DNA from 3 places in the Mesorhizobium sp. WSM4312 genome. Region 2 is predicted to be linked to each of the others. Evidence: predicted binding sites of a transcription regulator. Region 2 holds the regulator's gene; each other region holds the start of a gene.
The links. The regulator PhoB, encoded in region 2, activates phosphate uptake and scavenging genes when phosphate is short. The targets are predictions, from matches to a motif close to TGTCATNNANCTGTCAT.
Positions count from the first base shown of each region.

Region 1: a site for PhoB is predicted at 794-810, ahead of phnF (phosphonate metabolism transcriptional regulator PhnF). Genes of this name have one in related genera too.
Region 3: a site for PhoB is predicted at 1,134-1,150, ahead of CK228_RS17420 (PhoX family phosphatase). Genes of this name have one in related genera too.

Region 1 covers NZ_NSFU01000002.1:380,810-383,073, forward strand. The annotation lists gene CK228_RS05115 (zinc-binding alcohol dehydrogenase family protein) at 1-4, shown strand, start outside; gene phnF (phosphonate metabolism transcriptional regulator PhnF) at 20-769, opposite strand; gene phnG (phosphonate C-P lyase system protein PhnG) at 890-1,351, shown strand; gene phnH (phosphonate C-P lyase system protein PhnH) at 1,351-1,962, shown strand; gene CK228_RS05135 (carbon-phosphorus lyase complex subunit PhnI) at 1,965-2,264, shown strand, end outside.
Region 2 covers NZ_NSFU01000006.1:243,251-245,514, reverse strand. The annotation lists gene pstB (phosphate ABC transporter ATP-binding protein PstB) at 1-111, shown strand, start outside; gene phoU (phosphate signaling complex protein PhoU) at 137-844, shown strand; gene phoB (phosphate regulon transcriptional regulator PhoB) at 864-1,553, shown strand; gene CK228_RS11885 (hypothetical protein) at 1,642-1,905, opposite strand; gene CK228_RS11880 (ROK family protein) at 1,995-2,264, opposite strand, start outside.
Region 3 covers NZ_NSFU01000009.1:280,625-282,888, forward strand. The annotation lists gene CK228_RS17410 (response regulator transcription factor) at 1-303, shown strand, start outside; gene CK228_RS17415 (hypothetical protein) at 436-939, opposite strand; gene CK228_RS17420 (PhoX family phosphatase) at 1,213-2,264, shown strand, end outside.

The sequences.
Region 1 (2,264 bases), on a different contig from region 2:
ATAGTCGGCAGGATTCGGCTCACAGCGCCGACAGTTTGAGCTCGACCCGCTCCGCCGGAAAGCGCGACTCGGAGAACTGGATCGGCTGACCGTCCGGCGTGATGTTGACGGCCACCGTGACCAGCACGATGGCGCCTGGCTGCAGGTCGAGGTCGGCGAGATCGGCCGCATCGGCATGGCGTGCCGACAGCACGGTCGATTGCCTGAGATAATCGTCGATGCCGAAGCGGGCCAGCGACGCGGTGATCGAGCCAGTCTCAGCCATCGCCTTGTCGATGCCGGCAAAGCGCCTGGCATCGAACCAACCAGCAGCACGTGACACAGGCCGTCCATCGGCCTCACCGCGTGTCTCCAGCCGGATCACCTCGGCGCCCTTCGCAAGGCCAAGCCCTTCGGCGACACGCGGGCTGGCCGGCTCGACCGACGAGGCAAGCAGCACGATGTGCCGTTCCGAGGTTTGTCCCTGCAGGCCCGTTGAAAAGCGTGTGCGCGCCCCGATCGGATAGGACAGCCGCTTGCGAGACAATACGAAGGTGCCACGCCCCTGCTCGGCCCGCAGCACACCTTCCTGCACAAGCGCCGATATGGCGCTGCGCACCGTGTGGCGATTGACGCCATAGCGCTCGGCGAGCGCCACCTCCGGCGGCAGCGCGGCATTCTCGGCGAAATCGCCGGTGGCGATCGCCTGCAGGATCCTGTCGGCGATCTGCCGCCACAGCGAGACGCCGCTGCGCCGTTCAATACTGTCGGCTTCCTGTCGCCCGATCATAGTTGGCCCCTGCCTTCCGTCCCCTGTCATCCACTCGTCATGGACTCGCGCTAGGTAATATGTATAATTTGTATAGTTGTCTATATCAATAGACAAATTTAGCAAAGAGGAATGCTGCCGATGCGAGGACAGGAAGCCCGCGACCAGGCCGGACGCAAAGCCGCGATGGCGACCCTGGCGCAATCGAGCGGCGACGATATCGTCCGGCTCTGGAACGAAGCCGGCCTGCCTTCGCAGGCCGAACTGCTGCGCGGTCCCGAGACCGGGCTGGTGACGCTGCGCGGCCGCATCGGCGGCGGCGGCGCGCCGTTCAATGTCGGCGAGGCGACCGTCACCCGCGCCACTGTCCGGCTGCCGTCCGGACAGGTGGGCCATTGCTACGCGCTTGGCCGCGACAAGCAGAAGGCGAAGCTGGCGGCGATCGCCGACGCGCTCTGGCAGGACCCTGCCCGCCGCGCCGAGGTCGAGACCAGGCTGATCGCGCCTTTGAGGTCGGCGCTCGCCGCTGCCCAGGAAAAACGCCGCGCCGAGACAGCGGCAACGAAAGTGGATTTCTTCACCATGGTTCGCGGAGAAGACTGATGGATATCGCAGCACAATCGATCGAGGGCGGCTTTGCCGATCCGGTGTTCAACGCCCAGACGGTGTTTCGCGCGGTCATGGACGCGATGGCGCGGCCGGGCAGCGTGCAGCCTCTGTCGGCCCTGGCCCGCCCGCCGGCGCCGCTCTCGCCAACCGCTGGCGCCGTGGCACTGGCGCTGTGCGACAACGACACGCCGCTCTGGCTCGACCCGGCCCTGCACGCCTCCGCCGCGATCGGCTCCTGGCTTGGTTTCCACACCGGCGCGCCGCTGGCCAACACGCCTGCCGACGCGCATTTCGCCTTTGTCGCCACGCCGGCCGAGATGATGGCGCTCGACGGCTTTGCGCAGGGAACGCAGGATTATCCCGACAGGTCGACCACCCTGATCCTGCAGGTCAGCGACCTCGTTTCAGGCACTCCGTTGCTGCTGGAGGGTCCCGGCATCGAAATCAGCGCCACGATCGCGCCGGCGCAGATGCCGCGTCATTTCATCGAGCAGTGGAAGCAGAATATCCAGCGCTTTCCGCGCGGCGTCGACATCATCCTCGCCACATCAGAAGGCGTAGCCTGCCTGCCGCGCACGACGCGCATCAAGACGATGGAGGCTTGAAGATGTATGTCGCGGTAAAAGGCGGTGAAGCCGCAATCGCCAATGCCCACAGCCTGCTCGCCGATCGCCGGCGCGGCGACCGTTCGGTGCCGGCACTGCGCCTCGACCAGATTGTCGAACAGCTGGCGCTCGGCGTCGACCGGGTGATGAGCGAAGGCTCGCTCTACGACCGTGAACTCGCGGCACTCGCCATCGTCCAGGCGCGCGGCGACATGATCGAGGCGATCTTCCTGGTGCGCGCCTATCGCACCACGCTGCCGCGCTTCGGCTACACCAAGCCGATCGACACCGGCGCCATGCTG
Region 2 (2,264 bases):
ACCGCCTTCATGTATCTGGGCGAACTGGTCGAATTCGACCGCACCGAGAAGATCTTCACGTCGCCCCGCGAGAAGCGCACGCAAGACTACATAACCGGCCGCTTCGGCTGATCGCACGCATACGAGGACCAGGATCATGGCCGAACACACAGTCGCAGCCTTCGACGAGGATCTCGGACAGATCAGCAGGCTGATCAGCGACATGGGCGATCTCGCCGGCTCGATGGTCGGCGGCGCCACCAAGGCGCTGCTGAACTCCGACAATGCGCTCGCCCAGCGCGTCGTCTCCGACGACGCCATCATGGATGCGCGCCAGCGCGAACTCGACGACCGCGCCATCACGCTGATTGCCAAGCGCCAGCCGATGGCCGATGATCTGCGCCATGTCGTCGGCTCGATCCGCATGGCCGGCGACCTCGAACGCATTGGCGACCTTGCCAAGAACATCGCCAAGCGCGTCGGCACTGTCGGCCTCAGCGCCACGCCGCGCGACCTCTCGCATTCCATCGACGCCATGGCGCAGCTGGTGCTGATCCAGGTGCAGGGCGTCATCGAGGAGTATGCGGCGCGCGATGCCGCGGCACTGGCGAAGCTGCGCGCCGACGATGAGCGCATCGACGTCAAATACACCTCCGTCTTCCGCGAACTGCTGACCTATATGATGGAAGATCCGCGCAACATCACGGCTTGCACGCATCTGTTGTTCTGCGCCAAGAATCTCGAACGCATCGGCGACCACGTGACCAACATCGCCGAGAATGCGTACTATGTCCTGACCGGCACGCAGCTGCCCGCCAACCGTCCAAAACAGGACGAGACGGCGATGTCGGCGCCGGCGGCCTGAGCGCAGGGGTACCCAATCGATGATCGCACCACGCATCATGGTGGTGGAGGATGAGGAGCCGCTCGGCGTGCTCCTCCGCTACAATCTGGAATCGGAGGGTTACCAGGTCGAGGTGGTGACACGCGGCGACGAAGCCGAAATCCGCCTGCAGGAGAACGTGCCCGACCTGCTCGTGCTCGACTGGATGGTGCCGGCGGTATCCGGCATCGAGCTCTGCCGGCGACTGCGAATGCGGCCAGAGACCGAGCGGCTGCCGATCATCATGCTGACCGCGCGGGGCGAGGAAAGCGACCGTGTACGCGGGCTTTCCACCGGCGCCGACGACTATCTGGTCAAGCCGTTCTCGACGCCGGAATTCATGGCCCGCATCAAGGCGCTGCTGCGCCGCGCCAAGCCGGAAGTGCTGTCCAGCGTGCTCAAGGTCGGCGATATCGTGCTCGACCGTGAATCGCACCGGGTCTACCGCAAGAAGAGCGAGATCCGGCTCGGGCCGACCGAATTCCGCCTACTCGAATTCATGATGCGCCATCCCGGCCGCGTGTTCTCGCGCAGCCAGCTGCTCGACAATGTCTGGGGCGAGACGATCTACATCGACGAGCGTACCGTGGACGTGCATGTCGGCCGGCTGCGCAAGGCGGTCAACAATGGTCGCATGCCGGATGTCATCCGTACCATTCGTGGGGCGGGCTACGCGATCCGGGAAGACTAGAGCTTGCCTCATCCCGATAAAATCGGGATGAGGCTCCAAGATCGAAACTCCAATCAGCAGGTCGTCGCCAATGCCGTGAAGAGGGTGATCAGCGGACTTCGACTTCTCCCAACAGATGTTGCCGCCTCATCTCCTCTTCGACCCATACAGCAACGCGCTGGAGCTTTGAATGTTTGATGTCTCGAATGATCAGCTGCGTAGTGGCCGCGTCGACCTCGCCGATAATAATTTCGCCCCAGCCGTTGGTTCGCAGGAAGCGGTAGACGTCCTCGCCGAAGTTGCGAACACGATGGACGAGGCCGTAAAACTCGGCCTGATCTATGTTGAAGTTGATCACCAACGAACGGGACATCAGCAGATCATACAGGCAGACACATTGCCAATTGATGTCGCAACGGGCCGAACGCGGTCGTTCAGAATGATCGAGTTTCGCCCTGACCGTCAGGCAACGTTCTTTCCGGCACCCGTTCTTGCCTGCACGCCCGGCGCGAAAATCTCCTGGTCGACGAAGGTCAGCGCGCGCATGGCGCAACCTTCGCGAATCAGCGGCAGTTCGTTCGGTTCGGTGTCGAACGAGATCGATTCCGAGTGCTGGCCACCGGCGGTCTGGGCGATCGCCTCGCGCAATGCCGGCTCGATGAGATCGAAGGCGGCGGCGCTGACGCCGACCATGGCAACGGGCGCCGGATCGATCAGCGCGAACAGGCTGCC
Region 3 (2,264 bases), on a different contig from region 2:
GCAGCCGGCGAGGGTTACCTTACGCCGACGCTGTCGGCACGGCTGCTTTCCGATCTCCAGTCCCCGCAATCCGCCGACGGCGTGGCGGACCGGTTGCGGCAACTGACCGAACGGCAGGCGGAAATCCTGCGGCTGGTGGCGGAGGGGCTCAGCAACAAGGAGGTTGCCCTGCGCCTGGAGCTGCAGGAGAAGACGGTCAAGCACCACATGACCGGGGTGCTGTCCAAACTCAATGTGCGAAACCGCACTGAAGCGGCTCTCATGGTGCGTGAGTTCCGCGACCGGGACAGAAGTCGCTCCTAGAGCAATTCCAGGAAAAGTGTGAAACAGTTTTCCGTCCGGAATTGCGGCAAAACCAAAGCGCTGGAGCAATTCCATGAATAGTGTGAAACGGTTTTCCCGGGCAAAGCGCTGGCCGTTGCCTGCTGGCCAGTTTCACAAGGCTTTCAGACGGCTCACATCGGCCGGCGTGGCCCGGCGGTCGATGATCGTACGACCCAGCGCATCCTTCATTCTGAAACGGCCGTTCTCGATCTTTTCGGTGATGCCGTCGGGATGTGTGACCGTGATCTTGTTGCCGCTCACCTCGACCTTGTCACCGGTCGTGCCGTTGACATGGCTGGCGCCTTTGGTGCTCTGACCCTTGCCGGAGGCCGAGTTGTCACCGCTGCCATCCGTTGCGGAATTGCCGCCGTTTGCATTTCCGTTGCCGCTGCCGTTACCGCCACTACCGCCGCTGCTGTTACCGCCGCTGTTGCCGCCGTTACTGCCGCCGCTGTTGCCGCCACTACCACCACCTTTGCCGGCCTGTGCTGATGCGGCGTCGATTCCGGGGGCGGAGCCGTGCAGGGCAATTCGATAGGGAACGATGGTCAGCGCCAGAGCCGCCGCCGAAACGAGCGTCAGCCGGCGGCACCGGGCCGTGATCGATCCGTGCATCCTGATCTCCGTCGATTGAGCCGGCGCGCCCACCCCAACGTTGCAACCAGCAACTTCGCCGAAAGATGTATTGGCCGGAAGCGACCTCCGACCGTTGCGTTTGTCCTCCAGGACTTTTGCAAGCGCAAGATTGGACCAAAGTCCGAGGTCCGCGCGAGCAAGTCGCCTCGCCCCGAGCCTTCGGGCCTGTATGATGTCACGAAAATGTGATCGGCCCGGCGTAGGAGTCGAACAGGCAACAAGCTCCAGCCACTCCAAAGCCAGAGGCCTTTCGTGACCGAACATCGCTCCCCTGACGCCCGATTCCGCACCAGCCTGCTCGAGGAAAACGAAGGACCGGCCACCAATCCCACCGACAACCGCACCATGGGTGAGATCATCGCCGCGCGGTTCTCGCGCCGGGGATTCCTGAAGGGATCGCTCGCCGTCTCGGCGATCGCCGCGACGGTCGGCCCGCTGGCCATGATCGCCGCCGACGATGCCCGCGCCGCGGAAGGCTCCGCCTTCACATTCGACGAGCTCGAGGCCGGCATCGACGACAAGCATCATGTCGCGCCGGGCTACGACGCCGACGTGCTGTTGCGCTGGGGCGATCCGCTGTTTGCGAATTCGCCGGAGTTCGACCCGACGAAACAGTCGGCCGAGGCGCAGGCCAGGCAGTTCGGCTACAACAACGACTATGTCGGCTACATCGCGATCGACGGCTCGGCCGAACACGGCCTGCTCGTCGTCAACCACGAATACACCAACCCGCATCTGATGTTTCCGGGCATCGTTGCGATCGTCGAGAAGGGCGGGAAGAAGAAGGCCGAGGTGGCGCCGCTCGCGAAGGAGCAGGTCGATGTCGAGATGGCGGCGCATGGCGGCACCATCGTCGAGATCCGCAAGGAGGGCGGCAAATGGCAAGTGGTGCGCGACGGCAAGCTCAACCGCCGCATCACCGCCACCACCGAGATGGCGCTGTCGGGCCCGGTCGCCGGCCATGACCGCGTCAAGACCAATGCCGACCCGTCCGGCACGAAAGTGTTCGGCACTTTCAACAACTGCGCCGGCGGCGTCACCCCTTGGGGCACCTATGTGATGGCCGAGGAGAACATCCACGGCTATTTCTCCGGCGAATTGCCCGAGGGCCACAAGGAAGCCGCCAACTACAAGCGGCTCGGCATTCCGGAAGGCGCCTATGAGTGGGGCGCGCATTACGAACGCTTCAACCTCGCCAAGGAGCCGAACGAACCCAATCGCTTCGGCTGGATCGTCGAGGTCGACGTCAACGATCCGGCATCGACGCCGAGGAAGCGCACCGCCATGGGCCGCTTCAAGCATGA